2 linked regions of the Tenggerimyces flavus genome follow. The protein of the gene in region 2 interacts with the protein of the main gene of each other region in a pairwise test. Links are inferred from orthologs where the notes say so. Each region holds a gene or a part of one and is shown on either strand. Other genes may lie near its edges. The genes, in order: JOD67_RS05325 and rsfS.

What was found.
Region 1: the proteins of rsfS (region 2) and JOD67_RS05325 interact in binary tests that used the Escherichia coli proteins (3 or more experiments, as listed by UniProt). The link is inferred for Tenggerimyces flavus from one-to-one orthologs.

What each region holds. Positions count from the first base shown.
Region 1 is NZ_JAFBCM010000001.1:1,107,062-1,122,545, reverse strand. What follows is about bases 5,434-8,432. They hold JOD67_RS05325 (ATP-binding protein), read left to right. Parts: upstream 5,434-6,373; coding sequence 6,374-7,492; downstream 7,493-8,432. Other genes in these bases: JOD67_RS05320 (DUF5682 family protein), read left to right, coding at 7,502-8,432; JOD67_RS05330 (DUF5691 domain-containing protein), read left to right, coding at 5,434-6,381. Also shown: JOD67_RS05370 (ABC transporter ATP-binding protein), read right to left, coding at 1-33; JOD67_RS05365 (MarR family winged helix-turn-helix transcriptional regulator), read right to left, coding at 30-503; JOD67_RS05360 (GrpB family protein), read right to left, coding at 539-1,078; JOD67_RS05355 (hypothetical protein), read right to left, coding at 1,075-1,245; JOD67_RS05350 (MBL fold metallo-hydrolase), read right to left, coding at 1,364-2,008; JOD67_RS05345 (LysE family translocator), read right to left, coding at 2,021-2,665; JOD67_RS05340 (aldo/keto reductase family protein), read right to left, coding at 2,665-3,708; JOD67_RS05335 (SWIM zinc finger family protein), read left to right, coding at 3,734-5,029; more of JOD67_RS05330, read left to right, coding at 5,026-5,433; more of JOD67_RS05320, read left to right, coding at 8,433-9,709; JOD67_RS05315 (VWA domain-containing protein), read left to right, coding at 9,706-10,890; JOD67_RS05310 (PadR family transcriptional regulator), read left to right, coding at 10,923-11,261; JOD67_RS05305 (response regulator), read right to left, coding at 11,349-11,990; JOD67_RS41705 (sensor histidine kinase), read right to left, coding at 11,987-13,141; JOD67_RS05295 (hypothetical protein), read right to left, coding at 13,158-13,655; JOD67_RS05290 (class I SAM-dependent methyltransferase), read right to left, coding at 13,722-14,342; and 2 more genes.
Region 2 is NZ_JAFBCM010000001.1:6,302,957-6,318,385, forward strand. What follows is about bases 8,491-11,434. They hold rsfS (ribosome silencing factor), read left to right. Parts: upstream 8,491-9,736; coding sequence 9,737-10,132; downstream 10,133-11,434. Other genes in these bases: JOD67_RS29625 (glutamate-5-semialdehyde dehydrogenase), read left to right, coding at 8,491-8,853; JOD67_RS29630 (hypothetical protein), read left to right, coding at 8,890-9,045; nadD (nicotinate-nucleotide adenylyltransferase), read left to right, coding at 9,059-9,655; JOD67_RS29645 (histidine phosphatase family protein), read left to right, coding at 10,129-10,770. Also shown: ilvD (dihydroxy-acid dehydratase), read left to right, coding at 1-1,437; JOD67_RS29595 (MaoC family dehydratase), read left to right, coding at 1,705-2,151; JOD67_RS29600 (ABC transporter ATP-binding protein), read right to left, coding at 2,142-3,926; JOD67_RS29605 (ABC transporter ATP-binding protein), read right to left, coding at 3,919-5,739; JOD67_RS29610 (VOC family protein), read right to left, coding at 5,797-6,183; JOD67_RS29615 (hypothetical protein), read right to left, coding at 6,199-6,990; JOD67_RS29620 (VOC family protein), read left to right, coding at 7,168-7,548; more of JOD67_RS29625, read left to right, coding at 7,579-8,490; JOD67_RS29655 (aminoglycoside phosphotransferase family protein), read right to left, coding at 11,651-12,556; JOD67_RS29660 (hypothetical protein), read right to left, coding at 12,929-14,092; JOD67_RS29665 (hypothetical protein), read right to left, coding at 14,089-14,403; JOD67_RS29670 (serine hydrolase domain-containing protein), read left to right, coding at 14,518-15,429. UniProt on the Escherichia coli protein: Functions as a ribosomal silencing factor. Interacts with ribosomal protein uL14 (rplN), blocking formation of intersubunit bridge B8.

The sequences.
Region 1 (15,484 bases), 5.2 Mb from region 2 along the record:
TTTGGCGCGGCCGTTGGGTGGTGTCTCGTTCATGTGGTCTCCTCGTCGAGGAGCTTGGCGGTGAGCTGGTCGAGCGCGGGGATCGCGTTCTTGATGGCTTGCTGTTGGTGGGTGGGGAGCTGGCTGAGGGCTTGCGCGACGGTGTGGGCGCGTTTGTCCCGCCAGCTGCTGATGTGGTCGTGGGCCTCGTCGGTGAGCTGCAGCCTGGCGACGCGGCGGTCGTCCGGGTCGACGTCGCGGACGACGAGGCCGGCCTGGTTGAGCTGCTTGACCAGCGTGCTGACCGTGTTGGCGGCGACGCGGAGATCGGCGGCGGCTTGGGCGACGGAGATGCCGGGCTGCCGTCTGATCAGCCTCACGAGCTCCGCCTGGGCACCGGTGAGCGTGCCGAACGGCGACCCGGGGCCGGTCCCACGTCGGACGCCGCGCCGGAACGCGCCCAGCCCCTGCAGCAGCTGCTCCGCCAGCGCGAGCGTGTCCTCAGCCAGTTCCTCGGTGGTCACGCCTCTGATATTACCTCTGCCGCAGAGGTATCTGTCTAGGCGTCGGTGGCGCTTGGTTCCCAGCCGATGGTTTGCGCCCAGGCGTCTGCGCGCCGGATGAGGTCCCAGCTGAACGGGTTCTTTGCGTCGGTGTACGCGGCCCTGTCCTCGGCGTGCTCGATCGCGAGGCGCCGCTTGAGCTCGGCGTACGCGTCGGCTTCGTGCTGGTGTGCGCGGAGGTAGTCGCGGAACAGCAGAGCGAACTGCTCGGAGAAGCTGCCAGCGCGTCTCACGTGCACGTGCGTACGTGGGGTGCCGGGCGGCTCGCGGAAGTAGCGCTTCGTCCGCTCTCCGTTGTCGGCGCGATAGACGTACCCGAGCCCTTCGAGCGGCACGCGGAACGGGTCGACCGGCTCCAGCGCGGCGACGGAGATCTGGATGTCCACGATGGGCTTCGCCGCCAACCCGGGCACCGACGTCGACCCGATGTGGTCGATCCGCAGCGCCACCCCACCGAGCGCGCCCCGGAACGCCAACCCCAGCTCAGCGAACCGCACCGCCCAAGCTGGCGAGTACGGCGCGATCTCGATCCTCACAGGTCGAGGGGTGGGGGATCGAGGGTCTGCAGGACTCGCTCGCAGAGGTAGATCCGCCCGTAGCTGGCGCCCGTGACTTCCCTGAGAATGCCCAGCGACTCCAGCCGCTTCATGGCCGCCTTCGCCGGCGGATAGGTGACGGAGTACCCATGCTCCGCGGCACGCACCCGGACCTCACTCTGTGGCGATCTTGCTATGAATCTCGTTGTTGAATTCATAGGAAACCCCGAGTTCCTATGAATCTCAGCCGAAGATTCATGGCTTCCGCGAGATCCAGCTCCTCAGTCACAGGTCGATCGGCTCGGCGATCCCGAGGCGCCGGTGGTCGGCGCCGCCGAGGTCGCTGATCCAGCGGTCGGCGCTTTGGAGGCCGATCTCGCTCAGCATCGCGTCGTGGATCGGGTACGTGCGACGCGGGCGGATGGCGCGGACCCAGTCGACGGTTTCGCCGAGCTTGAGCCACGGTGCGCACGCGGGGACGAGGAGGTGGTGGACCTCGGCCTCGGGCACGGTGAAGCTGTCGCCCGGGTGGAAGACCGTCGTGCCGTCCTCCGGCGCTGTCACGAGGTAGCCGATGTTCTGCGGCGGCGGGACGTCGGCGTGGATGACGGCGTGCCGCTCGCCGAATGTACGGACCGCGAACTCGAAGGCCGAGAACGGGGAGCCCGGGCGGACGGCGGTCAGCGCTGGGCCGAGGTCCGACAGCTGGGCGGCCAGCTCGGTCGGCGCCCACACGCGGAGCGAAGGGTCGGCAGCCACGGCGGCGCGCAGGCGGTCGACGTCGACGTGGTCGAAGTGCTCATGTGTGATCAGCACCCCGTTCGCGCCATCCAGCGCGGCCGGCTCCGACCAGGCGCCGGGGTCGATCACCAGCACGCTGCTGGCCGCCTCGAGCCGCACACACGCGTGCGTGTACTTGATCAGCCGCATGAGAAGCCCTCCCTAGGAACGAGCGTCGAGCACGAGCCGCACGGCGAGCCCGCCGAAGATCGCCGCGGAGACCCGCTCCAGCCAGCGCTTGAACGAACGCCGCCGCAGGATCTGCTCCGACAGCGTCCCGGCGAGGAACCCCACTGTCGCGTCGACGCAGATGCCGATCCCGATGAACGTCGCGCCCAGCAGCAGGAACTGCGCCGTCACCGGCAGCATCCCCGCCCCCGGAGACAGGAACTGCGGGAAGAACGCGAGGAAGAAGATAATCACCTTCGGGTTCGCGAGGTTCGTGAGCGTTGCCATCAAGAAGACCTTGCGCAGCCGCATCGTCGGCGCGACCGCCACAGCGTCCGGCAGCGCCGACGCCTTCCGGCTCGCCAGCCAGGTCGACACCGCCAGGTACAGCAGGAATACCGCGCCGAAGATGCGGATGATGTCGAGCGCCATCGGCGCCGCCTGGATCAGCGCGCCGAGGCCGAACGCCGCCGCCACGGTGTGGATCGCGAGTCCGGTCGACATGCCGAACGCCGAGACGAGCCCCGCTCGCCGGCCACCCGCGAGCGCGTTCGCGACGATGTTCAGCATGTCCGGGCCGGGGACGACGCTGATCACGAAACAGGCGACGGCGAACGCCGCCAACAGGGTCAGGTCCATCAGCCAGGCCTCTTCCAGTCCGGGTGGGCCCAGCTGTCCTTGACCGCGAACGGCTTCGCCGTCTTCGAAGGATCGCGCTCAATGAGGTCGTCGCCGAGCACCTCGTCGATCCGTTCCAACACCGCCGGCTCCAGCTTCACTCCCGACGCGCCCGCGTTGTCCTTGATCTGCTCGGGACGAGAGGCGCCGATGATCGCGGCCGAGACGCCCGGGTTCTGCAGCACCCACGCGACGGCGAGCTGCGCCATCGTCAGCCCGGCGTCCGCGGCCACCGAGGCGAGCTGCGCGACACGTCCGGTGATCTCGTCCGAACGGACCCGGCCGATGAAGTTCGTTCCCCGGCCACCGGCGGCCGCCCGCGACCCCTCAGGCGGCGGCGATCCGGGCTGGTACTTCCCGGACAGCACGCCCTGCGCGAGCGGAGAGAACACGACCTGCCCGATGCCCTCGCGTTCACACAGCGGCAGCACCTCGGCCTCGATCACGCGCCACAGCAGGTTGTACTGCGGCTGGTTCGAGACGATCCGGCTGCGCAGCCCAAGGTCGCCCGCGATCCGGAGCGCGTCGGCGATCTGCGAGGCGGTCCATTCCGACACCCCGAGGTACAGCACCTTGCCCTGCCGGACGAGGTCGTCGAACGCGATCAGCGTCTCCTCCAGCGGCGCGTTCCCGTCGAACCGGTGCGCCTGGTAGAGGTCGACGTACTCGGTGTCGAGCCGCTTCAACGAGGCGTGGCACGCCTCCATCACGTGCTTGCGGGACAGGCCGCGGTTGTTCAGGCCGTCGCCCATCGCGCCGTGCACCTTCGTACAGATCTCGACCGATTCCCGCCGGACGCCGCGCAGCGAGCGGCCGAGCACCGTCTCGGCCTGGCCCTGCGCGTACACGTCCGCGGTGTCGAACGTGGTGATGCCGACGTCGAGCGCCGCGTGCACGCACGCCTCCGCCGCGTCCTGGTCGATTTGCTCTCCGTGGGTGAGCCAGTTCCCGTAGGCGATTTCGCTGACGTAGAGACCGCTGCTGCCGAGGTGGCGAAAGTCCATGTGCGTAAGCCTATGCTCGATGGCGATGAGCATCGACGTCCTCGCGTTGGCGCCGGACGCGCAGGTCGCGGCCAGTGCGCGCCCGCTCGCCGTGCCGAGCGCCTGGCGGTCGTACGGCGTCGACGACGACTTCCTCTGGGGACTGTTCGGGCTCGGCCAGAACCCGTACCAGGTACGCGTCGCGCTCGACGATCGCGCGGCGACCTGCTCCTGCCCGTCCCGCAAGGTCCCCTGCAAGCACGCGATCGCGCTGCAGCTCATGCACGCCGCCTCGCTCGTCCCGCCCGATCCCCGGCCCGAGTGGGTCAAGGACTGGCGCGGCGCCGGCAGGCAGCGCGAGCTCGACGACTCCCCGGAGGCGGTCGAACGCCGTGCGCAGCAGCGGGCGCGGACTGCCGAGGCGCGCGAGGACACCGTCCAGTCGGGCATCGCGGCGCTGCGCGAGTGGCTGGACGACCTCGTCCGCGCCGGCATAGCCGGGCTGCCAAGCCAGGGCCGCGAGTGGTGCGCGCCGGCGATCGTGCGGATGATCGACGCGCAGGCGCCCGGGCTGTCCGGCATGGTGATCGACCTCGCGTGGGTGGTCGCGTCCGGGCGGCCGACCTGGACCGAGGAGGCCGCCGAACGGATCGGCGCGCTCCACCTGCTGATCGAGCTCGCGTCGCACGCGTCGCGGACGGGCTCGGCGACCGCGCTGGAGGACGTGGTCCGGTCGCGGGTCGGGTTCCGGACGCGGCAAGGCGACGTCCGCGAGAACCCGCCGTGGGAGGACGACTGGGTCGTGCTTCTGCAGAACGCGATCGACGACGAGGACGGCCAGGTCAACACCGTGCAGCAGTGGGCCTGGGCGCGCGAGCGGCGGGAGTGGGTGATCGCGGTCGCGTACGCGGTGAACGCGCCGGCGACTCCGCTTCTGCCGCTGGGCGTGGAACTGCGCGGCACGATGCACCCCTACCCGGCGGGCTCGCCGCGCCGGGTGCTACCCGGCCTCGTCGACGTCACCGGCCCGCCGGCGCCGATCCCGTTGCCGTCGACGTGGGCCGAGGCGTTGGCCGGGCTCGAGCCGCTGCTGTCCAGCGACCCGTGGCAGCGGCAGTTTCCGCTGGGTTGCGAGGGCGTCCGGCCCGCGGCCGCCGGCGCATCGTGGGTGCTGCTCGACGAAGCGGGACACGGGTTGCCGGTACGCGACGACGACGGTCTCGACCGCGCGCTGGCGGTCAGCGGCGGCAAGCCGTTCGGCGCCATCTGCCTGTGGGACGGGAACGTGCTGCGGCTCGGCGTTGCGACGCCGTTCGACGGAACGCCGGAGCTGGTCGGATGAACGCGTCGCGTCAAGAGTGGGTTGACACCGTGCAGCAGCTCGTACTCGGCTCCGACCGCGCTGGGGTCGAATCGCATGCCCTGCTGGACAAACTGGCCGCCATGGGCGTCGCAAGACGGGGTGCGCAGCTGGCGCCGCGGTCGGATGCCACACCGATCGAGCCCGGACCCGCCCCGGGCGCTGTGGTGTCGGCTGACCTGGCCCGGCTACTGGACGAGATGCTGGCGACCGAGGACGCGGGGCTGCTGTACGAGTGGTGCACGGTCGTCCGCACCGCCGGGCTGGTGGCCGCGCCCCGGCACCTGCCGGACCTGCTGTCGGTGGGGAACGCGCGGCCGGCGTTCCGCGACGTGCTCGGCGCGGTCGTCGGCGAGCGTGGCGTGTGGCTGGCAAAGGTACGGCCGGTGTGGTCGTGGGCGGCGGTGCAGGCGGAGCTCGCGCTGATCCCGGACCGGGACCGGCTCGCCGAACAGTTCGCGGAGGAACGACGTTCGGCGGACCGCAAGGCGCTGTTGACGGCGCTGGAGCCGGTGACCAAGGAGGACGAGTCGTTTCTCGAGGACGCGTTGGACGACCGCGCGGTCGAGGTGCGCGGGGAGGCGTTCCGGCTGTTGCGGCAGCTGTCGGGGACGGCGTTGGAACGGCGGACAAGGCTCCGGCTGCGCGAGGGCCTGACCGTCATGGACGGCGCGCTCGAGGTGCTGCCGGGCGGCCCGTACGCGCGGCGCGAGACACCGAACGACGAGGCGCGCGACCTTGGCGGCCAACGTACGGCGGTCGGCAGCATCGCCACCCGCCTGCGCGGCGCCGCATCCTGCCTCGCGCCCGAGGCCTGGGCCAAGCTGCTGGACCGGTCCGACGACGAGGTGGTCCAGCTGGTGGGAGCCAGCCGCTGGTCGGTGCCGTTGGCGTCGGGCATGCTGCTCGGCCTCCCCAAGTCCGCCGAACCGGCCCGCTGGGCGACAGAGCTGGTCGGCGTCCTGCTCGACAGCGACGTCCTCGCCGCCCTGCGCTCCCTGCCGGCCGCCGCCGGCGCCCACGTTCTCGCTGCGCTCGCCGCCAACCCCGACCGCGGCGCGCTCGAGTCCGCCGCCGAGCTCGTCACCGGCCCGTGGTCCGAGGACACGACACTCGCCGTTCTCCGCCGCCTCTACGAGAGCCCCGACGCCCGCTGGCGGGCCAACCGGCCGCCGGACGTGCTGATCCGGCGCGGCTCGGTGGACCTGCTGACCCAGTACTGGCCGCACCTCGCCGAGCGCTGGCCCGAGCACGGCCGCCACGAGTACGTCCTCAACCTCCGCCGCACCCTCTACGGGTCGGTGGCCGTCACGCAGAATGGGGCCTATGAGTAGCGACACCGCCGGAGTGATGCGGCCGCCGGCCGAGGTGGAGCACGCGAAGGAGCTGGCCGCCCTCGCCGAGAACGACGTGCTGCCGCGGCCGCCGAACTGGCGCCTCTCGCCGCAGGCGGTTGTCCGTTATGTCCTCGGCGACACCCTCGACGACGGCACCGTGATCACGCCGAAGTACATCGGCGACCGGCGCATCGTCGAGGTCGCGGTCGGCACGCTCGCGACCGACCGCGCGCTGCTGCTCGTCGGCGTACCCGGCACCGCGAAGTCCTGGCTGTCCGAGCACATCGCGGCGGCCGTCAGCGGCGACTCGACGCTCGTCGTCCAGGGCACGGCGGGGACGTCGGAGGACTCGATCCGGTACGGCTGGAACTACGCGCGGCTGATCGCCGAGGGGCCAAGCGAGGCGGCGATGGTGGCCTCGCCGATCATGCGCGCGATGCAGACCGGCGCCGTGGCCCGCATCGAGGAGCTGACCCGGATGCCGGCCGAGGTGCAGGACTCGTTGATCACCGTGCTGTCGGAGAAGGCACTTCCCGTACCCGAGCTCAACCTGCAGATCCGCGCGATCCCCGGCTTCACGATCATCGGGACGGCGAACGACCGCGACCGCGGCGTCAACCAGATGTCGTCCGCACTGGCGCGCCGGTTCAACACCGTCGTGCTGCCGCCGCCCGCGACCGAGGACGCCGAGGTGGAGATCGTCGCTTCGCGGTCGGCGCAGATCGGTCAAGCGCTGCAGCTGCCCGCGGAACCGCCGGCGCTGGACGAGGTGCGGCGGGTCGTCCGCGTGTTCCGCGAGCTGCGGAACGGGACGACGTCGGACGGCCGTACGCAGCTGAAGAAGCCGAGCGGCTCGCTGTCCACGGCCGAGGCGATCTCGGTGATCACCTCCGGGATGGCGCTCGCGGCGCACTTCGGCGACGGTCAGCTCGGCGCGGACGAGGTGGCGGCCGGGCTGCTCGGCGCGATCGTCAAGGACCGGGTGTCGGACACGGCGGCGTGGCAGGAGTACCTCGAGACCGTGGTGAAGGAACGTTCGGAGTGGCGGGACCTCTACCGCGCCTGCCAGGAGCTCGACGTGGCTGGGTTCACGGTCGGCGGGGTCTGAGGTTCTCTCGTGGCGCGCAGCACTGCTCTGCCGGAGCGGGTCACGGTGCTGGGGATCCGGCACCACGGGCCGGGTTCGGCGCGGATGGTGCGTGCGGCGCTGGAGGCGGTCCGGCCGGAGCTGGTGCTGATCGAGGGGCCGCCGGACGCGGATCCGTTGGTGCCGCACGTTCCCGACCTCACGCCGCCGGTCGCGCTGTTGCTGCACGACGACGCGGATCCGTCGAAGTCGGCGTTCTGGCCGTTCGCGGGGTTCTCGCCGGAGTGGCAGGCGTTGTCGTGGGCCGCTGCCGCGGGGGTGCCGGCGCGGTTCGCGGACATGGCGGCGTCGGCGTTCATCGACCCGGTCGACCGGATCCTCCGGCCGCGACGGAAGCGGGTGCACCTCGACCCGCTGGGTCTGCTGGCCGAGGCGGCCGGGTTCGACGATCCGGAACGGTGGTGGGAGGACGTCGTCGAGCACTCCGCGGTCGCCGACCCGCTGACGCTCGCCGCGGCAGTCGGCGAGGCGATGGGGGCGCTGCGGGAGGAGTACGCGGACGAGATCGACGAGGAGACGCTGGTCCGTGAGGCCGCGATGCGGCAGCTCCTGCGGAAGGGTCTGAAGGAGTTCTCCGGCCCGATCGTCTTCGTCTGTGGGGCATGGCACGCGCCCGCCTTGGCGACGTTGCCGCCGGCGACGCATGACGCCGCTTTGCTGCGTGGGTTGAAGAAACGCAAGGTCTCCGGGTCCTGGGTGCCGTGGAGCTACGGGCGGCTGGCGGCGACGTCGGGGTACGGCGCGGGCGTCGACTCGCCGGGTTGGTACTCGCACCTGTTCTCGCGTGCGGGCCACGGTGACGTGGTGCCGCGATGGTTCGCGCGGACCTGCCAGGTGCTGCGGTCCGAAGGCTTGCCGGCCTCGACGGCGAGCGCGGTGGAGGCCGTACGGCTGGCCGACGCGTTGGCCGCGTTGCGCGGGCGGCCGTCGCCGGGTTTGTCGGAGGTGTCGGACGCGACGCTGGCGGTGTTGTGCGGCGGCGACTCCGTACCGCTGCGGCTCGTGCGCGACCGGCTGGTGATCGGCGAGCAGCTGGGCGCGGTGGGCGACGACGTTCCCCGGTCACCGCTGGCGCGGGACCTCGAACGGCTGCAGAAGCGGCTCCGGTTGCCGGTGTCGCCGGAGGAGAAGCTCGTCGCGCTGGATCTGCGGAAGGACGTGGGGCGGGAGCGGTCCCGGTTGTTCCGGCGGCTGTTGGTGCTGGACGTGGCGTGGGGCGAGCTCGAACCCGCGCGTGGGTTGGGGACGTTCGCCGAACGGTGGGTGCTGCGCTGGGACCCGTCGCTGGCAGTTGCCGTCGCGGCGGCGGCTCGGCACGGGACGACGGTCTCGGCGGCTGCCGAACGCGTGTTGCTGTCTCGTACGGTCGACGCCGAACGGGTCTCCGAGGCCGCCTCGCTGCTCGCTTCGGCGGTGGGATGTGAGCTGCCGGACGTGGTGACGTCCGCGCGCGAGGCGCTGGACCGGTGTGCGGCCGCGGCGACGGACGCGTTGGATCTGCTGGGTGCGTTGCCGGAGCTGTCGGACACGGCTCGGTACGGGTCGGTGCGCGGGACGGATCCGGAGCTGTTGCGGACGGCGCTGCATGGGCTGTTGTCGCGGGGTGCGGTGGGGTTGCCGTTGGCGTGCCGGGGGATCGACGACCGCACGGCGGAGCAGGCGGTGCGGGCGATCGACGGCGCACAGCAGGCGGTGCGGCGGATGGCGGACGACTCTCATGCCGAGCTGTGGGAGGCGTCCTTGGTGAAGCTGGTCGAGACCGACGACGCGCACGGGTTGCCGGCCGGGCGTTCAACACGACTGCTGTGGGAGTCTTCTGCCTTGTCTGCCGATGCGGTGGCGGTGCGGCTGCATCGGGCGGTGACTGCCTCGTCGGGGTCGACGGCTTTCGTGGCGGGCTTCTTGCGCGGGTCGGCGACGATGCTGGGAGCGGATCCGCGGCTGCTTGCGTTGGTCGACTCGTGGCTGGCGGGGTTGTCGGACTCGTCGTTCGAGGACGCTTTGCCCTTGCTGCGTAGGGCTGTTTCGGAGTTCAGCACTGCCGAGCGGCGGACGTTGGCGTCGCGGGTGTCGGGCGAGGCGGGGCCGGTGGTGGCTGCTGGGGACGAGTGGGATCCGACGCGGGCTGCGCGGTTGGTGTCGTACGTCGAGGGCTTGCTGGCGGAGGCTGCGCGATGAGCGACGACGAGCGCCGGCGGCGGTGGCGGATGTTGCTGGGGCCTTCGGCTGACGAGTTGAGCCAACTGGAGAAGGACGATCAGCGTCGGGACGAGGCACTGACCGTTCTGTACGGGCCGGGTGCGGACGGCTCGGAGGACGGCGAGTCGAGCGGGCGCCGTGGTGAGCGTCAAGGTGGGCTTGGCAGTAGCTCGCCGGCTCTGCATCGATGGTTGGGTGACATCCGCACGTACTTTCCTTCGTCCGTCGTGCAGGTGATGCAGCGCGACGCCGTTGAGCGGCTGGGGCTGACGAAGCTGTTGTTCGAGCCGGAGCTGTTGGCTCTGGCGCAGCCGGACATCCAGCTGGCGACGACGTTGATCTCGTTGTCGTCGGCGATTCCGGAACGTACGCGGGGGACGGCGCGTGCGGTGGTGCGGAAGGTGGTCGAGGATGTCCAGCGGCGGTTGACGGACCAGCTGTTGGCGTCGGTGAACGGGGCGTTGGACCGTTCCCGCCGTACGTCGCGGCCGTTGCTGGCGGACGTGGACTGGTCGACGACGATCCGCGCGAACCTGCGGCACTACCAGCCGTCGGAGAAGACCGTCGTGGTGGAGAAGCTGCTCGGGCACCATCGGCGCAGCCGTGCGTCGGCGTTGCGGGACGTGATCTTGCTGGTGGACCAGTCGGGCTCGATGGGCGAGTCGATGGTGTACTCGGCGATCTTCGGCGCGACGCTGGCCTCGTTGCGGTCGGTGGACACGCGGCTGGTGGTCTTCGACACCGAGGTGGCGGATCTGACAGAGTTGTTGACGGATCCGGTGGACCTGTTGTTCTCGACGCAGCTGGGTGGCGGGACGGACATCAACCGGGCGGTGTCGTACGCGCAGTCGCTGGTGCGCCGCCCGGCGGACACTGTGCTGGTGCTGATCTCGGATCTCTATGAGGGCGGCTCGGCTTCCGAGCTCGTGCGCCGCGTGCGGGACCTGGTCGCGTCGGGCGTGACGGTCGTCGTGCTGCTGGCGCTGTCGGACTCGGGGACGCCTTCGTACGACCACGAGCTCGCCGCCGCCCTGTCTGGGTTGGGAGCTCCGGCGTTCGCCTGCACGCCGGACCTCTTCCCGGAGCTGCTGGCCGTGGCCATCCGCCGCGAAGACGTGACCGCCTGGGCCGAACAAACCGGCCGCGCCGTCGGCCACTAGCCTTTCCTGATCTACCTATGTAGGTTAGGGCCATGGAGAGGCTCGAACGGATCGGCAAGGCCACCGTCGACGTCCTTGGTGTGCTCCTGGAGGCCAAGGATCCGCAGTGGGGGCTGGCGATCATCAAGGCCACGGGCCGGCCCTCGGGCAGTGTGTATCCGATGCTCGAGCGGCTGGAACGGGCTGGTTGGGTCACGTCCTCGTGGGAGGACGAGGGCACCCGCCGTGGCCCGCGACGGCGGCTTTATGCGCTGACCAAGGACGGCGCGGCCGAGGCGAGGAAGGTCCGCGCCGCCAAGGCCGCCTCTGCGGGCCACGCCGGTCGCCTTACCCGGCCAGTGGCCCCTTTACCTGGCGTCCACCCCACGTAGAGCGGCCGTTGATCATGTTTACATGATCATTGGCCCCCAGGGCCGGGGGCGGACCGGGCGAAACCACCGCTGGACGAAAGATCGAGGCTAGAGGTTGTGCTCGAGCGCGTATCTCGTTGCCTCGGAGCGGTTCCGTACGTTGATCTTCGCGAACGCGTTGTTGATGTGCGTCTTCACCGTCGTCTCACCGATATACAACTCTCCAGCGATCTCCGCGTTGCTCAATCCCCGCGCGAGCAGTGACAGGACCTCGACCTCGCGACCGGTGAGGCCGTCTGGATTCTCCTTGCGTACAACGGATTTCTGGCGCGATGTCAGCGCTGACACCAGGCGTTCGGACACCGTACGGTCGAACGTCGACTGACCCGCCGCGGCGGCGTGGAGGGCGGCGGCGATCTCGACGCGGCCGGCGTCCTTGGTCAGGTAGCCGCGGGCGCCGGCCTGGAGCGCTCCGGCGATGGAGTCGTCGTCGGCGTACGTCGTCAGCACCAACACCGCCACGGACGGGTGGTCCCGCGACAGCCGCCGCGTCGCCTCCACGCCGTCCAGCACCGGCATCCGCAGGTCCATCAGCACCACATCCGGCCGGGCCGAGGCCACCACCGCGAGAGCCTCGGAACCGTCTCCCGCCGAGCCCACGACCGAGATGTCGTCCAGCAACCCGAGCAACGCCACCAGCCCGTCGCGGACGATCTGCTGGTCGTCGACGACCACCACCCGTACGGTCACTCCGGCACCTCCGCCACGACTTCCCAACCCTCGCCCGACCGCCCAGCGGTCAACGTGCCGCCGGCTAAAGCGATGCGTTCGCGCATGCCGGTCAGGCCAAACCCACCCGACGGCTCGGCGACCACGGGACGCGAGGCCGCCTCGTTCCGCACAGCCAGTCGCACAGCCGACGGGGTGTACGTGAGCACCACGGACACCGGAGCGCCCGGCGCATGTCGCGAAGCGTTCGTCAGCGCCTCCCGCGCCGTCCGCAGCAAAGACACCGTCGCCGCGGACGACAACGCCCGGGACGCGCCGTCGGTACGCAGCCGCGCCTCCAGGTCGTGGTCCTCGATCAGCTCGGCGAGAGCCGCCTCCAACGACGGAACGTCCTGCCTCAAAGCGTTCACCGCGTCCCGAGCCTCGACCAAACCGGACGCCGCGAGCCGCCGCGCCCGACGTACGCGCTCCGAGGCCCCGGCAACGTCGCCCTTGTCCAGCTGCGCCTCCGCGACCTCGAGCTGTACCCCGAGCGCACCGAGCGAATGCGCCAGCACGTCGTGGATCTCGCGGGCGATCCGCGTCCGTTCGTCCAACGCCGCCGCGCGGGCGTGCTCCTGCTGCGCGAGCTGGGTCTGCCGGAGCAGTTCCTCGGTCTGCTGCGCCTGGACGCGGCCCTGCCGGCGGATCAGGCCGAGCATCAGCACGAGCGCCGCGGCGCCGAGGTTGCTGGCGAACCAACCGACGGGCTGGTCGTTCGTCCATCCGCTCGCGGTGAACGCGAGCGCGTCCAGCACGCCGATGCTGACGATCGCGACGACCGAGATCGACGAGCTCGAGGCACAGATGACCAGCGTGACCATCGCGACGATGGTGGTCTCGTTGCTCTGCGGCACGGCCGACAGCACGCAGGCGAGCAACGAGCAGCCGGCGAGCAGGGCGATCGCGAGCCGCGGCCGGCGGCGTTCGAGCACGATGAACGAGATCCACAGCGCCATGCAGAGCCCGTACCCGGTCCAGACGAACACCGCGATGTCGGGAGTCGGCCGCGCGGACGCCAGCGTGTAGACGAACAGGCAGGTGCCGAGCAGGTTGACGATCCACCAACCCACCCGTACCCGCTCGCCGCTGGGCGGCGGGACCAGCCGCCGCACCAGCTCGCCGACGTTCACCGTTCTCCTCTGCGTCTCAGGCGCGCGCCCGCTGCAGCGTGCTGGTGCTGACCCGGGAGGCCGTGACCAGCGACTGCGCGAGCAGGTTGGCGCCCAACGAAACCATGATCGACCCACCACCCGACGTGATCGTCGCCCCCATGGTGTGTCCCAGCATCGCGAGCGCGAACCTCGCGGCGACGTACCCGACAAGGACGAGCAGGCCGATCACCGGCATCCGGTACCAGACCTCGGTGCCGCGGGTCTGCAGCTCGACGGTCCGTCCCATCAACAGGCCAACGACCAGGCTCACGGCCAGTCCGGCGACGAGGAACCCGATGTCGGCGACCGTGAGGTGGTAGCCGCCGCCGAGCTTGTCCTTCATCTGCAGCAGACCGATGCCGATGAGGACGAGCGGCATCACCCAGACCTCGCGACCGGACTTGTTGAACTGCTGCCAGCTCATCCGCCGCGCGACCATGTAGATGACGACGGCGACGACGAGGGCTGCGTTGACGAGCGTGCTCAAAGTCATGACCACGACGCTAGGAATCGGCGACGATTTCGAGGACCACCGTCGGGTGGAGATCCGGGTGGAGGCTCAGGTGGAGCTGGCCGCGTCGTCCACCCCGACGACCGCGACCATCGCGTACCGCTCGTCGCGGATCGGGGCTCCCCAGAGGCCCTTGTTGGTGAGCGGCCGCGTCTGGGTGATCGTGGCGATGCCGTTCAGCAGGCGCTTCGTCCGCTGGGCGGTGAGGCCGCCGCCGGTCCACCAGCGGCCCTCGATGAGGACGAGCCGGCCGCCCGGCTTGAGCAGGTCTCGCCATCGTTCCAGCGCCGCGCGCGGGTCGGGCAGCGCCCAGAGCACGTGCCGGGCGAGGACGACGTCGAACGTGCCTGCCTCGAGCGGCGGCTTCGACGCGTCGGCGTGCTGGAACGGGACGTTCAGCCCGGCGGCTTTGGCCTTGCGTACGGCGAAGTCGATCATGTTCGGCGCCTGGTCGACGCCGACGACGTCGTAGCCCTCCTCGGCGAGCAGCACGGAGAGCGTGCCGGTCCCGCAGCCGAGATCGGCGAGCTTCGCGGGTGGCGTGGGAAGGAGCTCGGCGAGAAGGTCGCGCCAGGCCTGCCGGACGTCGGGGTCGCGCAGGCCGTGGTCGGCCTCGTCGTCGTACGTCGCGGCTTGTGCGTTCCAGAAGGCTCGGTGGTCGGAAATCACAGCGCACATCATGCGCCATCACCGGCATAGTGTCGCCGGTGAACGACGATTTGCTCGCGCGGCAGGAAGCTTTGCAGGCCGAAGGCGCCGAGGTCCTGGCCGAGTTGGAGGCGGCGTGGGCGTCGTTCGACCTGGGTTCGTTGCTGCCGACGGGGAGCTACGTGTCGGGGCTGATGTCGTGGCGCGACCTGGACGTGATGGTGTGCGCCGGCGCGTCGTTCACGCCGTCGGACGTCGTGGCGCTGCTGGCGAAGATCGTGCTGATCCCGGGCGTGGTGGGCTTCACGTACGCGGATGAGCGCGGCCCCCGCGCCCCGACGCCGGCGGTGCGGGACGAGCGCTACCACGTGCCGATCTCGCTGCGGCGCGGCGACGCGACGTGGACGATCGACCTGACGATCTGGCTGCACGACGTCCACCGCAACGTGACCGAGTGGCACGAGGCGCTGCGCGACCGCATCACACCCGCGCAGCGGCTGGCCGTGCTGCGCATCAAGGACGAGTGGCACCGGCTGCCGACGTACCCGTACGAGGTCGGCGGCCAGCAGATCTACCAGGCCGTCTTGGACGACGGCGTCGAGACCGGCGACGAGTTCGCCGCCTGGCTGACCGAACGAGGTTTCCCGAGCCGCTAGCGCATCAGCAGTCGGACCAGGTCGGCGATGACGTCGTCCGGCGTAAGCGGCTCGAGCATGTCGGGCAGCGTGAGGTGTTCGACGACGAGGCCGCTGATCGCGAGGTAGAGGAGCAGCACGGTCGTACGGTCGCCCGGCATCCCTGAGGCGGCGTGGCGGGCGACGTCCTGGGCGTGGTTGGCCCGGATCGTCGCGGACAGCAGCTCGCGCAGCTCCGGCTGCCGGGTCGCCTCCAGGCGCAGCTCGAGCAGCGCCTGGTAGCCCGTACGGTCGGCGACGATCCGCCCGAACAGCGCCTGCAGCTGGGCGGTCGCGACCTCCCTCGTCGGCGGCCCGGCCGCACCAGCGAGCTCCTCCTCCGGCGACGGCCCCATCCGGACGTGGATGCGCTGCGCCACCTGGCGGAACAGGTCCGTGCGGTTGGCGAAGTAGTTGGACGCCGTTCCAGCGGGTACGCCCGCCTCGGTGTCGACCGCGCGGAACGTCAGCCCGCGCGCCCCGTCCCTG
Region 2 (15,429 bases):
GCGGCGCTGCGGCTGAACGTCCCGACGGTGTTCGTGTCGGGTGGGCCGATGGAGGGCGGGCGAGCCGTACTGGTCGACGGGTCGGTACGTACGCGGCTCAACCTGATCTCGGCGATGTCCTCGTCGGCCTCGCCGTCCGTGTCGGACGAGGACCTGGCGTCGATCGAGGAGGCGGCTTGTCCGACCTGCGGATCGTGCTCGGGGATGTTCACGGCGAACTCGATGAACTGCCTGGTGGAGGCGTTGGGGCTGGCGTTGCCGGGGAACGGTTCTCTGTTGGCGACGCACACTTCTCGGCGTTCCTTGTACGAGGCGGCGGGGCGCACGGTCGTCTCGCTGGCCTTGCGGTACTACGCCGAGGACGACCCGTCGGTGCTGCCTCGTGCGATCGCGAGCCGGGAGGCGTTCGACAACGCGATGGCACTGGACCTCGCGATGGGCGGGTCGACGAACACGATCCTGCACCTGTTGGCGGCGGCGCACGAGGCGGAGCTGCCTTACACGCTCGCTCGCATCGACGCGTTATCGCGATCTGTGCCGTGCTTGTGCAAGGTGGCGCCGAACGGTGCGTACCTGATGGAGGACGTGCACCGGGCGGGTGGAATCCCTGCCCTGCTTGGGGAACTGGCTCGGGCGGGGTTGTTGCACGAGTCGGTGCACGCGGTGCACGCTCCGTCTCTGTCGGCATGGTTGAAGGAGTGGGACGTGCGGGGTGGGTCGCCGTCAGCTTCGGCGGTGTCGCTCTTCCACGCGGCGCCGGGGTGTGTGCGGTCGGCTTCGGCGTTCTCGCAGTCGGAACGGTGGTCGTCGCTGGATCTGGACTCTGCTTCGGGGTGCATCCGTTCGGTGGCGCATGCGTACTCGCCGGACGGCGGGCTGGCCGTGTTGTTCGGGAACCTCGCGCCGGACGGAGCGGTGGTGAAGACGGCGGGCGTGGACGCTTCGTTGCTGACGTTCGCCGGCCCGGCCGTGGTGGTCGAGTCGCAGGAGGACGCTTCCGCCGCGATCCTCGGCGGTCGCGTCCGTGCCGGCGACGTGGTGGTCGTGCGGTACGAGGGTCCGCGGGGTGGGCCGGGGATGCAGGAGATGCTGTACCCGACGGCGTTCCTCAAGGGCCGCGGCCTGGCGTCGTCGTGCGCGCTGGTGACCGATGGGCGCTTCTCGGGAGGCTCGTCCGGCCTGTCCATCGGCCACGTCTCGCCCGAGGCCGCCGCCGGCGGGTTGATCGCCCTGGTGAAGAACGGCGACCGCATCGTCATCGACATCCCCGGCCGCCGGCTGGAGCTGGACGTGCCGGCCGAGGTCCTGGCCGCGCGGACCAGCACGTACCGCCCAGCGAACCGCTCCCGCCCCGTGTCCACCGCCCTCCGCGCCTACGCCACCCTCGCCACCTCCGCCGACCGCGGCGCCGTCCGCGAGGTCCCGGGTTTCGAATGAAGGGCACCTTCATTCGAACCTATTGACTGAAGGTGCCCTTCATTCAAACGTGGCGACGGGGGCTGGTGTCGAGGGGCGCTGGTGCGGCGGATCTGGTTGGGTCGGGGGCACCCCCGTCCGAACCTATGGGACCGGGGCGCCCCTCACCCCAACCTCCGCCACCTGCCCGTGATCATGTACGTGATCATGAAGGGGAACCCGTCGTATACGACCAGTTCGGCTTCATGATCACGGGCGTTGAGCGAGCGCTCGCGGGAGACTCTGCGTATGAGCATCCGTGTGCCCACTGACCTGCTCTCGTACGTCGGCTCCTCGTTCGGCGAGACCGCGTGGCATCCGATCACGCAGGCCGAGGTGGAGTTGTTCGCCGACGCGACGCACGACCACCAGTGGATCCACACCGATCCCGCCCGCGCGGCGTCGGGACCGTTCGGCCGCACCGTGGTGCACGGCTTCCTGACGCTGGCGCTGATCCCGAAGTTCCTCGCCGAGCTCGTGGTGATCGAGCAGATCGAGGCGGTCGTGAACTACGGCCTCAACAAGGTCCGCTTCCCCGCGCCAGTCCCCGTCGGCAGCCAGGTCCAGGCATCGATCACGCTGGCCGACGCGAAGCAGAAGCCCGCGGGAGTGGAGGCGACGTTCGCCGTCTCCATCGCCGTACGCGACACCGACCGCCCCGCCTGCGTCGCCGAGGCCGTCGTCCTCTATCGATAAGCGCGGGCCTGGAGCTCGAAGAGCTCGGCGTAGTGGCCGCCCATCGCGACCAGTTCAGAGTGGCTGCCGACCTCGATCACCCGGCCCTTGTCCAGCACGACGATCAGGTCGGCCATCCGGACGGTCGAGAAGCGGTGCGACACCAGCACGGTGACGCCGCCGGTGGAGCGGGCGGCGTCGCGGGAGGAGGCGGCGAACTGTTCGAAGAGGGCGTGCTCCGCCTCCGGGTCGAGCGCCGCCGTCGGTTCGTCCAACAGCATCAGCAACGGACGTTCGCGCATGAACGCCCGGGCCAGAGCCAGGCGCTGCCACTGGCCGCCCGACAGCTCGACGCCGTCGCTGAATCGCTTGCCCAGCTGGGTGTCCAGGCCCCGCGGCAACCGCGACACCACCGACTCCGCGTCGCCCCGGCGGAGCGCCGACGCCAGAGCCGCTTCGTCGGACAGCCGCGACAGATCGCCGATCGCGACAGTCTCCCGTGCCGTGAACTCGAACTTCACGAAGTCCTGGAAGCCCGCCGACATCCGCAGCCGCCACTCCTCCGCCGGCATCGTGCGCAGGTCGACACCGTCCACGAGCACCGCGCCGGCCGACGGGTCGTAGAGGCGCGCGAGCACCTTCACCAACGTCGTCTTGCCCGCCCCGTTCTCCCCCACCAGCGCCACCGTCGACCCGGCTGGCAAGGTCAGGTTGACATCGGACAGCACGGATCCGTCCGAGCCCGGATAGGCGAACGACACATCCCGCAGCTCGATCCCCGACGAGAGGCGTACGGGCGCGGACGACGAAACCTCCGCCCAAGCGTGCTCGGACGCGTACTCCCGCAACCACTCGTACCGAGCGAACGAACGCACGACCTCGCCCACCCAGTAGACGTTCTGCGCGATCCCACCGGTCATCTGGTCGATCTGCGGCGCGATCAGCAACAGCAGAACGACATCGCCAGCACTCGCCTGGCCCTGACGCGCCCGCCACACCACCCAGATCACCGCCGCGATGTACGCCGCACCGAACCCGAGCCGCACCCCGCCGTCGACCAGCACACCCCACCGCGTCGCGCGAAACAGGACCCGATACCGGTCGTCCTGCAGCTTGATCATCCGCGCGACCAGGTTCCGCGTGATGCCGAAAACCCTGAGCTCCAAGGCATTCCGCGGATCCTTCGCGATCTCGGCCAACCGATCCGTCAGCCGCTCCTGGTGCATGGTCTTTTCCCACGCGGTCTGGTCGGCCCGGCCGCTCATGTACGCCGACCAGATCCGCGCGGCGCCGAGGATCGGCAGCACCAGCAACACCGGATGGATCGACGTCAGCAGCGCCAGCACCGTTGCGGTGTTGGCCACCGACCCCACCGCGTACAGCAGGACCTCCGCGCCGATGCCGAGCCGCCAGGAGTTCTCGCGGATCAGCTCGAGCCGGTCGGAGACGTCGGCCCGTTCGTGGTGCATGATCCCGGGAATTCCGGCGGTCACCTTGAGCAGATCGGCGTGCACCTGCCGCGCCACCCGTTCCTGCGCGGTGTCGCGCAACGGATCGGCCAGCACCATCGAGACGAACGACACCGCGAAGCCGAGCACGATCACGCCGATCCCCCACGTGATCGGCGTCTTCACGGTCCCGGTGAGGCCGTCGACGAGCAGCTTGACGCCGTACGTCTGCATCGGCGACGTCACCGACTGCACGGCGACGAGCAGGCACGACACACCCATCAGCAACGGCGCGGCCCGGAACGCGGTGCCGAGCCAGAGCCGCAGGATCCGCCACGCCCTACCCATCGACCGGCTCCAGTTCCTCGTCACCGGTCACGTATCGCTCGGCCTGCAGCCGGAACATCGTCGCGTACCGCCCGTTCTGCGCCAACAGCTCGTCGTGCGTGCCCGACTCCACGATCCGGCCGTCGTCGAGGACGCAGATCCGGTGCGCGTCGCGGACCACCGAGAACCGGTGCGAGATGATCAACGAGGTCACGCCGGAGGTCAGGTCGAGGTAGCGCTCGACCAGCCGCGCCTCGGCTCGTACGTCGAGCGCCGCGGCCGGTTCGTCGAGGACGAGCACACTCGCACCGGCATGAACGGCGAACAGCGCGCGAGCGAGCGCGAGCCGCTGCCACTCACCGCCGGACAGGTCGACGCCGCCCTCGTACGTCTTGTCGAGAATCGTGTCCCACTTGGCCGGAAGGGCCTCGACGACCTCGCCGATGCCCGCCTCCCGCACGGCCTCGTCGAACGCGTCCGGAAGGTCCTCCGCGTGCTCGACCGCGCCGAGGACGACGTTGTCGGTCGCCGGCAGCGGAAAGCGCAGGAAGTCCTGCACGATCGCGGCCACCCGGCGCTGCCACGCCTCCAGATCGAGCGTGGCGAGGTCGACGCCGTCGATCGTGATCCGCCCGCTGGTCGGGAGATACGCCCCGCCGAGCAGCTTGACCAGGGTCGACTTGCCCGCGCCGTTCACGCCCACCAGGGCGAGCGCCTCGCCGGCACGGATCTCCAGGTCGAGGTTGCTGAGCACGTCGTGGTCCGCGCCCGGGTAGCGGAAGCTGACGTTCTCGAAGCGAATCGCCTTGCGGGGCAGTTCGTTCTGCCTCGCCCTGGCGTCGGGAGCCGGCTCGGGATAGCGCTCGGCGATGATCTTCGGCAGCAGCTCCATCGACTGGTATGCCGACAACCCGCGCCGGATCATCATCACGGCCCAGCCGTTGTACGACATGCCGACCGCGAGGATCGCCGGGACCGCTGTCGCGACCTGGGTCAGCGGCAGCTCACCGGCCAGCGCCGAGCGGCCGAGCCACAGGATCGCGCCGGCCTGCGCGGCGAGGTGGAACACGCCGATCCCGATCGCCGCGACCACCCCGCGCCGCCGCGCCTGCCACACCGGCCGGAACGCCTCGGTCCACTTCGCGACGTAGCGATCGAGCAGGTACTGGCCGAGCCCGAAGACGCGGATCTCCTTCGGCGCGTCCTTCATGCCGAGGTTGAACGCGTACTCGGCCTGCCGCTGGCCCTCGGTGTTGCCCCACCACGAGTCGATCTCGCGCTCGCAGGTCATCGCGCGGTAGTACTCCATGATCAGCGTGACGACGACGAGCCCGATCGCGATCGGCCAGGAGAACATCTGGCCGACGAGCGCGGCCGACCCGAGCAGCGTGAGACGGCTGGAGAGAAGCCAACGTACGTTGCGGATCCCTCGGCCCACCTGGAAGCCGGCCTTGCCCTTCGCGCGTTCCTGGATGTCCTTGATCTCGGGATCTTCCAGGTGCGCGATGCGGCGCGGGACCAGCACCGGCTCGGTGATGCCGATGGCGAGCGCGCGGTGGACGTGGTTGTCGAGGTTGAGCCCGATCATCTGGTCGAGCGACGGCATCACGCTCTCGACCAGGAACGCCACGAACAGCGCGGTCAGCAACACGCTGAACGCGCCCATCGTCAACGCCCCGGGCTCGTTCGCGATCACGCCGGGCACCGCGCCGACGACCTGGCCGACCAGGTACGTCAGCAGGACGCTGACCACCGACGACGTGACCGCGAGCCCCAGCGACGCCGCGGCACTCGCGGGCGCGATCCGGAACATGTACCGAAGGAGAGTGAACATCGCGACCTGACCGTACGCCGGGGGGCCGACACCCTCGAATGGTTTTCCCCCGGCTTGTCAGGACAAGCAGAGACAGAACGGATGGCCGTCGGGGTCGATCATCACGCGGTGGTACGCCGGACTCGGCTGGAACTCGGCCTCGACCGCGCCACACTCCACAGCCCAGGCGACGGCGACGTCCAGGTCCTCGGCGCCGATGTCGAGGTGCTGCGAGGCGAACTGCTCCCCGTTCTCGCTCGGCCAGACCGGACGCCGGAAGTGCCGGTCGAGCTCGAAGTTCAGCGCCGGCTCGTGCACGCCGTCAGGCGGGCACACCAGCGCGTAGTCCGGCGGCTCCTCACGGACGTACGGCCAGTCGAGCAGCTTGGAGTAGAACCTCGCCAGCTCGAGCGGCCGTTCGGCCGTGATCGTCAGCGCCCCGAGTCGCAGCTTCGGTGGACTCACGAGCTCGTTCTCCCGTCACCCGATGACCGACCCGGCCACGATCGCGATGGCCACGGTGTACGCGGCCGCGGCGATCTGGACGATACGGAGGCGCCGCGACTCCGTCCAGCCGGTGAAGCGGAGCAACCACGCGATGCCGGGCAGCACGAGGACGGCGTGCATGGTCACCGCGTGCAGCGGCTTCAGCCCGCCGGCGGTGAGGTACGCGCCCTCCGGGTCGCCGGACCGCACCTGCGTCACGCCGTCGGCGATCATCAGCGCGCCGACGACGAGGGCGCCGAGGAGCGTGACGAACCCGTACCGCAGCGCGAAACGCATGCCAGGCGAGAGCGCCGCCTGGGCACGCAGCGCCGCGGCGGTGAAGGCGAGGATCGTCACGATCAGCACCGCGCCACCGCCGGCGAGCGTCATCGCGACGGTTGTGTCGAACGGCGTCTCGAAGTTGAAGTGCGACGGGACGCCCCGCCACGCCTGCATGCTGACCAGGAACGTCTCGAGCACGCATGCGGCGCTGAACACGCTCAGCAGTCCAGTCCGCAGGGCCGGCGCCATCCGGACGTACGAGCCCGCCCAGGTGACCGTCAGCAGCGTGAGGCCGAACGACAGCCCGAACGTCGCCGCCTTCCGCAGCGACACCGGTCCTTCCCACGACGCGCCGGTCGCGAGCAGGATGCCGGCGTGCGCGAGTCCGCTGGTCAGGAGGACAGCGGCGATCACGTACGCGGTCCGCTCCACGTGGCTCGCGTACCGCCAGACGTCCCACAGCTCCGAGGCCGCCGCCCTGGCCTGCACCGTCATCGTGTTCATGCTGACCATCGTCGTCTGCCAGACGTGTCGGCAGCGTCCGCCGTGGAGCGGCACCTTGCGTACGACGAGACGCGTACCCGCCTGTCCACAACGGACGCCTGTCCTCTCCCGCGAACCGGCCGTGGCCTGTCGGTGCCTGATGCGACGATGCCGGCACCCTGCGCCGAAGGAGGCCCGATGAACAGAGTGGTGCACTTCGAGGTCCACGCCGACGACCTCGACCGCGCCGAGCGCTTCTACACCCAGGTGTTCGGCTGGACGACCCAGCACTGGCGAGACGACTACCGGCTGCTCGTGACCGGTACCGACACGCCCGGGATCGACGGGGCGATCATGCAGCGCCAGGGTCCGGCACCCGAGCCCGGCCAGCCGCTGAACTGCTTCAGCTGCTCGATCGACGTCGAGGACATCGGCGCCACCGAGAAGGCCGTCGCCGACGCCGGCGGACAACAGGTGCTGGAGCGCATGACGATCCCCGGCGTGGGCTACGTCGCGTACTTCACTGACACCGAGGGCAACGTCTTCGGCGCCTACCAGTCCGACGAGTCCGTGGCCTGACCTCGGTACGCGGCCACCTACTATCTGTAGATGACCGACGCGCAGAGACCGCACGAGCAAGAGGCCGTACTCACCGCTGCCCGCCGGGCCAGAGAGGCCGCGGTGGACCTCGCGACCCGTTCGCGAGCGGCCAAGGACGCCGCGCTGAACGCGATGGCGGCGGCGCTCGAGGTCGACAGCGCGTTGATCATGGCGGCGAATGCGAACGACATCGACCGGGCTCGCGCGATGCACACGTCCGAGGCGATCATCGACCGGCTCAAGCTGGACGACAAGCGCATCGGCGCCATGGCCGACGGGCTGCGCCAGGTCGCCGGCCTGGTCGACCCGGTGGGCGAGGTCGTGCGCGGCTACACGCTGCCGAACGGGCTCGAGCTGCGCCAGGTGCGCGTCCCGTTCGGCGTCGTCGGAATCATCTACGAGGCCCGCCCGAACGTCACCGCCGACGCCGCCGGGCTGTGCGTGAAGAGCGGCAACGCCGTCCTGCTCCGCGGCTCGTCGTCCGCCCGGGAGTCGAACGCGGCGATCGTCGAGACGCTCCGCCGCGCGCTGTCCGACACCGGGCTGCCACCGGACGCCGTCCAGCTCGTTCCGGGCGACGGACACGAGGCCGTGAAGCACCTGATGCGCGCCCGCGGGCTGGTGGACGTGTTGATCCCGCGGGGCGGGGCGAGCCTGATCAAGAGCGTGGTCGAGGAGTCGACCGTTCCGGTGATCGAGACCGGCGTCGGCAACTGCCACGTCTACGTGGACTCCTCGGCCGACCTGGACCAGGCGATCGCGATCTTGTTGAACGCGAAGGCGCAGCGGCCCAGCGTCTGCAACGCGGCGGAGACGTTCCTCGTGCACCAGGCGGTGGCGAACGAGTTCGTGCCGAAGGCGCTCACCGCGTTGAAGGACGCGGGCGTGACCGTGCACGGCGACGAGCGGATCCGTTCGTACAGCAAGGATGTGGTGCGCGCGACCGACGACGACTGGGACACGGAGTATCTCTCTCTTGATATAGCCGCGGCGGTCGTCGACAGCCTCGACGACGCCGTACGGCACATCCGCAAGCACGGCTCGGGGCACACCGACGCGATCCTCACCCGCTCGCAGGCGGCGGCCCGGCGGTTCGTGGCGGCGGTGGACTCGGCGTCGGTGGTCGTGAACGCGTCGACGCGGTTCACCGACGGCGGCGAGTTCGGGTTCGGCGCGGAGATCGGCATCTCCACCCAGAAGCTGCACGCCCGCGGCCCGATGGGTCTGCCCGAGCTGACCTCGACGAAGTACATCGTGATCGGCGAGGGACACGTCCGCCCCTGACGCCAGGCGTCGGTGGGGGCGGATAGGCTCGGCATCATGCAGCAGACGCACCTCGCCCTCCTCGCCGCCGCCGAGGAGACCCACACCGAGCTCCCGATCGCGCCGATCTGGATCGGTGTCGGCACGTTCGTGATCCTGCTCGTCCTGCTGATCGTCGTTCTGGCGCTCGGCAAGGGGCGTCCGCACTCCTGACCGGGGGTCCACGATGAGCAGCAGGCCGCGACTCGGCGTGATGGGCGGGACGTTCGACCCGATCCATCACGGCCACCTGGTGGCCGCGAGCGAGGTGCAGTCGCAGTTCGACCTGGACGAGGTGATCTTCGTCCCGACCGGTCAGCCCTGGCAGAAGGGCGACCGGTCGGTGTCGCCGGCCGAGGACCGGTACCTGATGACAGTGATCGCGACGGCGTCGAACCCGCGGTTCTCGGTCAGCCGGGTGGACATCGACCGGCCGGGGCTCACGTACACCGTCGACACGCTGCGTGACCTGCGGGACCTGCATGGGGCGGACGCGGAGTTCTTCTTCATCACCGGCGCCGACGCGCTGACCCAGATCCTCACCTGGCGCGAGGTGGACGAACTCTTCGAAATGGCGCATTTCGTTGGCTGTACGCGGCCGGGGCATGCGCTGGACGTGTCGAAGGTCCCGCCCGACGTGGTGACGATCGTCGAGATTCCGGCGTTGTCGATCTCGTCCACGGAGTGCCGCGAACGGGTCGTGAAGGACCAGCCGATCTGGTATCTCGTACCGGACGGAATCGTGCAGTACATCAACAAGAGGCACATGTACCGCTCGGCGTGAGACCCTAGAAGTGCTTTGGCCTCGACATCAGACGCTGGCCCGGCCGGTAGGACGACGTCCGGGACTGTGAGAAAGGACCCCGTGCCCGCAACGAATCGAGCCATCGAGCTGGCCCTCGCCGCCGCGCATGCCGCGTCGGACAAGCTGGCGCACGACATCGTCGCGTTCGACGTGTCGGAACGGCTCGCGATCACCGACGCGTTCGTTCTCTGCTCCGCCGCCAACGATCGGCAGGTTGGAGCGATCGTCGACGAAGTCGTCGACCGTCTTCGGGCGGCGGGTGCGAAACCCGTACGCCGCGAGGGCGAACGGGAGAACCGCTGGGTGCTCCTCGACTACATCGACATCGTCGTTCACGTGCAGCACGCCGACGAGCGGGAGTTCTACGCGCTCGAGCGGCTGTGGCGCGACTGCCCGGAGATTCCGTTGCCAGAAACGGTGAACCTGGAGCGGAGCCGTACGGGAACGGACGCGTGACCGCTCGACGACTGGTCGTTTGGCGGCATGGCCGGACCAGCTGGAACCTGGACGGCAAGTTCCAGGGGCAGACGGACATCGAGCTGGACTCGGTGGGCGTGTCCCAGGCCCAGTCCGCGGCTGCCCGTCTGGCCGCACTGGAGCCCGCCGCCCTGGTCGCCTCCGACCTGCGCCGGGCCGCCGCGACCGCTGCCGAGCTCGCGTTGCTGACAGGGTTGTCGGTGACGTACGACCCGGACCTGCGCGAGATCGACGTGGGCTCGTGGTCGGGCCTGACCCAAGCCGAGTTCGCCGCCTCATGGCCGCGCGAAGCCGCTCTGATCGCGTCCGGCGAGGACGTCCGCCGCGGCGGCGGAGACGGCGAGACGGTGGCCGAGGTGGCAGATCGCGCGGCCAAGGCGTTGCAGCGCGCCACGGACCTGGGGCCTGACGGCTCGACCGTGGTGGTGGCGACGCACGGCCTGGCGGGACGGGTCGGCATCGCGGCGTTGGTCGGCCTGCCGCCGGAGCACTGGAGCATGCTGGGAGGCCTGTCGAACTGCTCCTGGTCCGTGGTCGAACAAGGCCGCCGCGGCTGGCGGATCGTGGAGTGGAACGCGGGCACCTTGCCCAAACCCGTACTCTCCGACGACCGCTGAGCGTGTCGAGGGATACCGGTTTCGTTTGCCGGGCAGTCACCCGATACACTCGCTGAGCCGTTCCGGCACGGGGCTGTAGCGCAGCTGGTAGCGCACCTCCATGGCATGGAGGGGGTCAGGGGTTCGAATCCCCTCAGCTCCACAAAGGTTCCTGGGACCAGTCTGGTCGCGGCATTCGCCGCTTCCCGCTGGTCCCTTTGTCATTCCCCCGGGGCCGAGCCCGGACCCGCAATTGGTGGTCACTGTGAGCAGGCCCGTGGCCGGCATGGACATCGCCGAGCACGTCGGATCTCCCGGACCCTGGTTCCTGGGACCAGTCTGGTCGCGGCATTCGCCGCTTCCCCCTGGTCCCTTTGTCATTCCCCCGGGGCCGAGCCCGGACCCGCAATTGGTGGTCACCGTGAGCAGGCCCGTGGCCGGCATGGACATCGCCGAGCACGTCGGATCTCCCGGACCCTGGTTCCTGGGACCAGTCTGGTCGCGGCATTCGCCGCTTCCCCCTGGTCCCTTTGTCATTCCCCCGGGGCCGAGCCCCGGACCCGCAATTGGTGGTCACCGTGAGCAGGCCCGTGGCCGGCATGGACATCGCCGAGCACGTCGGATCTCCCGGACCCTGGTTCCTGGGACCAGTCTGGTCGCGGCATTCGCCGCTTCCCGCTGGTCCCTTTGTCATTCCCCCGGGGCCGAGCCCCGGACCCGCAATTGGTGGTCACCGTGAGCAGGCCCGTGGCCGGCATGGACATCGCCGAGCACGTCGGATCTCCCGGACCCTGGTTCCTGGGACCAGTGTGGTCGCGGCATTCGCCGCTTCCCGCTGGTCCCTTTGTCATTCCCCCGGGGCCGAGCCCCGGACCCGCGCTTGGTGGTCAGCGTGAGCGGGCTACACCAGGCGTTGCGATGAGAGCTGTTCCGTACGGTCGAGGAACGTGCGGAATCGCACCGCGTCTCCGACCGACCTGTGTCGCAGCGCGACCTGCACACAGCACGCGAACGTCCAGCCCGCGACGCGTCGCGCATCGAGGTCCAGACGATCGGCAAAGAACGCGACATGCTCCCGCGCGTCACTGAGGTCACGCAACGACAGAACTTGCTTCACGTCGAACGCGCGATCACCCAGCACCGGGAACGGATCGATCGCCAACCATCCACGCTCGGAGAGCACCGCGTTCCCCGGCCCAAGATCGCCGTGGAGCAACACCGTGTCCGTCGAGGATGCGATCAGGGAGGTGAACAGCTCGTCCGCCTGCGCGACGACGCCTCGATCCACCGGCCGCTCGAACCGATCGAACCAGTCCCACATCGTCTCGCGGAGGCCCTCCACCACCATCGCGAGTGGCTCGAACTCGTCCTCTGCGGGAGGTTCGACCGCGTGCAACTCGGCGAGTGCTGACGCAACGACTTCGTTCCCGGTCGCGACGTCGAGGTCATCACCGTTCGTGCCGGGAACGCACCGCTCGAGCAGCAAGGCCTGACTCGCCTCGTCGGAGTCGAAGAGCCGCGCCGCTCCGCGACCAGCCCAGTGCTGCAAGCCCTTTGCCGCCCACGGATTGCGATGACCCGGACACTCCACCTTCAACACCGCGTCGCTGCCGTCCGCTCGGCGTACGGGAGCAACCCACCCGACGTTGCCGCCCGGCTCGAACGGGGCGCCCACCTGCAGCTGCCACACACACGCCGCGTCAGCGACCAGAGTCGGCAGTCGCGCCAGCCAGTCACGTCCGACATCGCCGAACTCCGAGACGACGGTGCGCGCCAACCGATCCGGAATGCGAAGCGCAGTCGTCACGCATCAGCCCCCTTGGTCTGCCTAGCTCGTCCTTCCCTGTAGGCGAGCTTAGGGGAAGGAGTGTCTGCCACCGTCCAGGCGAGATGACGCGGGCATCACGCCACGAGCCGGAATGCGACCTGCGCCTGTCGCCTGCGGATCAGGGCCTCGCGATATCAGCAGGAGATGCTGCAGCCGGGCGGCTGTCGACAACTCCGACTGACCACCGATGACGTTCTCTACTCGATACCGAACGCGAGCGACCATGATCAACCGGAGTGCCGGTAGATGGCGCGGAGGGAGTCAGGGGAACTCCGCGAGTTCCTCCGCGAGCCCCGCGACCGTCGCTGACTGGAAATCGTCTTCCATGGGAACCCACCGTAGATCTGGTGTTCAGATACCGGCTCGGTTGAGGCGCTCTATGAGGCTGGGTTTGCGCGCATGCGTCTGCCGCAGTGCGGTGATGCGCAAGGTGAAGGTGTTCCAGTGGTCGTCCCGCACGGCGAGTGCCTGGAGATCGGTGAGCAAAGAGACGGCACTGTCGTACTCGGCCGGCTTCCGTGTGGCGATCATTGTGTCGACCCGTGACCATGCGGCGTCTTCATCGTCGGCCAGTTCCTCGAGTCGTCGTTCGCGGGCCAAGGCGCGCGCCTGCTCCCGGTGTGCTTCCTCCTCCGCGTGTAGGGCTGCCACGCGACGGTCCAGGTCAGTTCGTCGGCGTGCGGCGTCGTCGAGCAGGTCGGCCACAGTCCGGCGGGTTGGGACGGCGATGGTCGGGACAGTGTGCTCGCGGTAACGGCGCAACATTTCCATGCGCACCCGCGCGGCTTCGCCCTGAATGACTCGTCCGAGGAGTCGGTTCTTCTCGGCGACTGGCAGGCGGGTCACCCAAGCGGCGAGGTCGCTGAGATCGTCGGCGATCTCGTCGAGCGGTGGAGACGTCTGGGCCGCGACCGCGAGCAGGTCGTTGTCGACGCGAAGGAAGGCAGCCAACGCCTGCTGCGTTGCGGTGAGCGTGCCCAGACCTGGCGGTACCGGTGGTTCGAGATCGTCGGCATCGCGGTCGTAGACGTCCTGCTCGTGCTCCCAGAAGCTGTGGGCGGCCAACCAGGCGACGTAGAGCGGCCGGAGATCACCGGAGGCGAGTTCGGCCCGAACGCCGACAATCGCCGAGAGCAACGTCTCGGCGTCGTCATCGAGGTCAAACTCACCCGCGTCGTCATCGCTGGTGAAGTCGAGCACGATGAACTCGTCCGCTACCCAAGCGCTCGCCAGGTCGCCGGCGCAGTACTCCCCGACGACATCGGGATCGAGCAGGTTGCCCGGCACACGGAACATCACCCGGCGCGAGCCCCAACTGGCCACATACAAGTGCGCGTCGTAATAGCGCTCCATCAACCGGCTCGGATCACCCCTGAAATCGCCCCAGTGGTACTCGTTCACGAAACTGGTGGGAGTGATTCTCGCCCGGGTGGACAGCGACCGAACCTCGGTCTGCGCCGTATCGTCCAGCGGTCGGTCAATCGCCAGAAATTCGTAGTACTGGTACTCGCTCACTGTCCGTCCAACTCATCCCCGTCGCCATAGGGTTCTGCCCGGAAACTGGAGTCCTCTCCCAGGTGCAAGAACACATGACCCTCGATCGTCCCAGCGTCGACGACGACTGCCCAGCCGCGACCGCTCACCTGGCCACCCTCGTCGACACCCTCCCAGGTGAACTCGACTCCGACACGACCATCCCGCTCCACCGGGCGGCAGTCCATCCAACCGCGAACGGCGATGAAGCCGAACTCACCGGTCCCGTCCTCGGCGAACCCGATGAAGCCCGGCGCGACCAGGTCGATGTCGTCACGGTCCCACCCGCTCATCGCCACGATCCGCCACCGACCGGTCAAACCGCACCACAGGTTTCGGAACACCTCTTGCCATGAGGCGTCAGAGTAGCCAACGCGGGGGCGCAAGGTGGCGGTACCGTTCCTGGCGTGCGTGATCGTGAGGATCCGTCCGACATCGTCGCTCGTACGGGGATCGCGGGGCTGGCGATGGGCGAGTCGTTCGATGGTCGCCGACGTGCCGCTGCTGCGGGGGTTGCGGGCGACGCACGGATGATCACCTCGGCGATGCCGATGCAGGTCGCCTCGTTGACGAAGCCCGTCGTCGCCGCGGCGGCAGCCCTCTTGTGTCGTGCGGAACCGGGAGTAGACGTACGGCCGGTCGCTGACTTCTTCCCCGAGTTCGATGGCTGCTGGAACATCGCGCGAAACCTGACCTTGCGGGACTTGCTCAGCCACACGTCAGGACTGTTGGAGGAGTCGCTGACGCGTCCAGTACTCGCGGCGATGGGCGATGGTGACCATGCGCTCGACCTCGCCGCCCGCGAGGTCGTGACCAAGCGGCAGGTGCATCCGCCCGGGACGGCGTGGAACTACTACAACGGGAACTACTACCTCGCCGGAGCGGTCCTGGCCCGGCTCGGTGGCGGCACCTTCGAGTCGGTGATCGAACGCATGGTCCTTCGGCCCGCCGGCATGATCTCGACTGGTTTCACGGTGCCGGCAGGTGCTGTCCACGGCCACAGCGATGGCGTGGACGTTCCGCATCCGGAGCTTTCGCGGGCTCGGCGTCCGGCCGCGGGTTTGTGGTCCACGGTCGAGGACCTGATCCGGTTCGCCGAGTTCCTCCTTGCCGACGCCGAGCTCGTCGCGTCCATGCGTACGCCGCTCTCGCCGGCCACCTCGGTGGTCCAGTACGGTCTCGGCTGGGTCATCTACGGCGAGACGATGCTCCACCACGGCGCGACGCCCGGGTCGGGGTTTCGCTCGGGCCTGCAGCTCATTCCTGCCGAGCGCCGGGCGCTCGCGGTGCTGGTCAACGACGAGCGAGGCGGCGAGGTC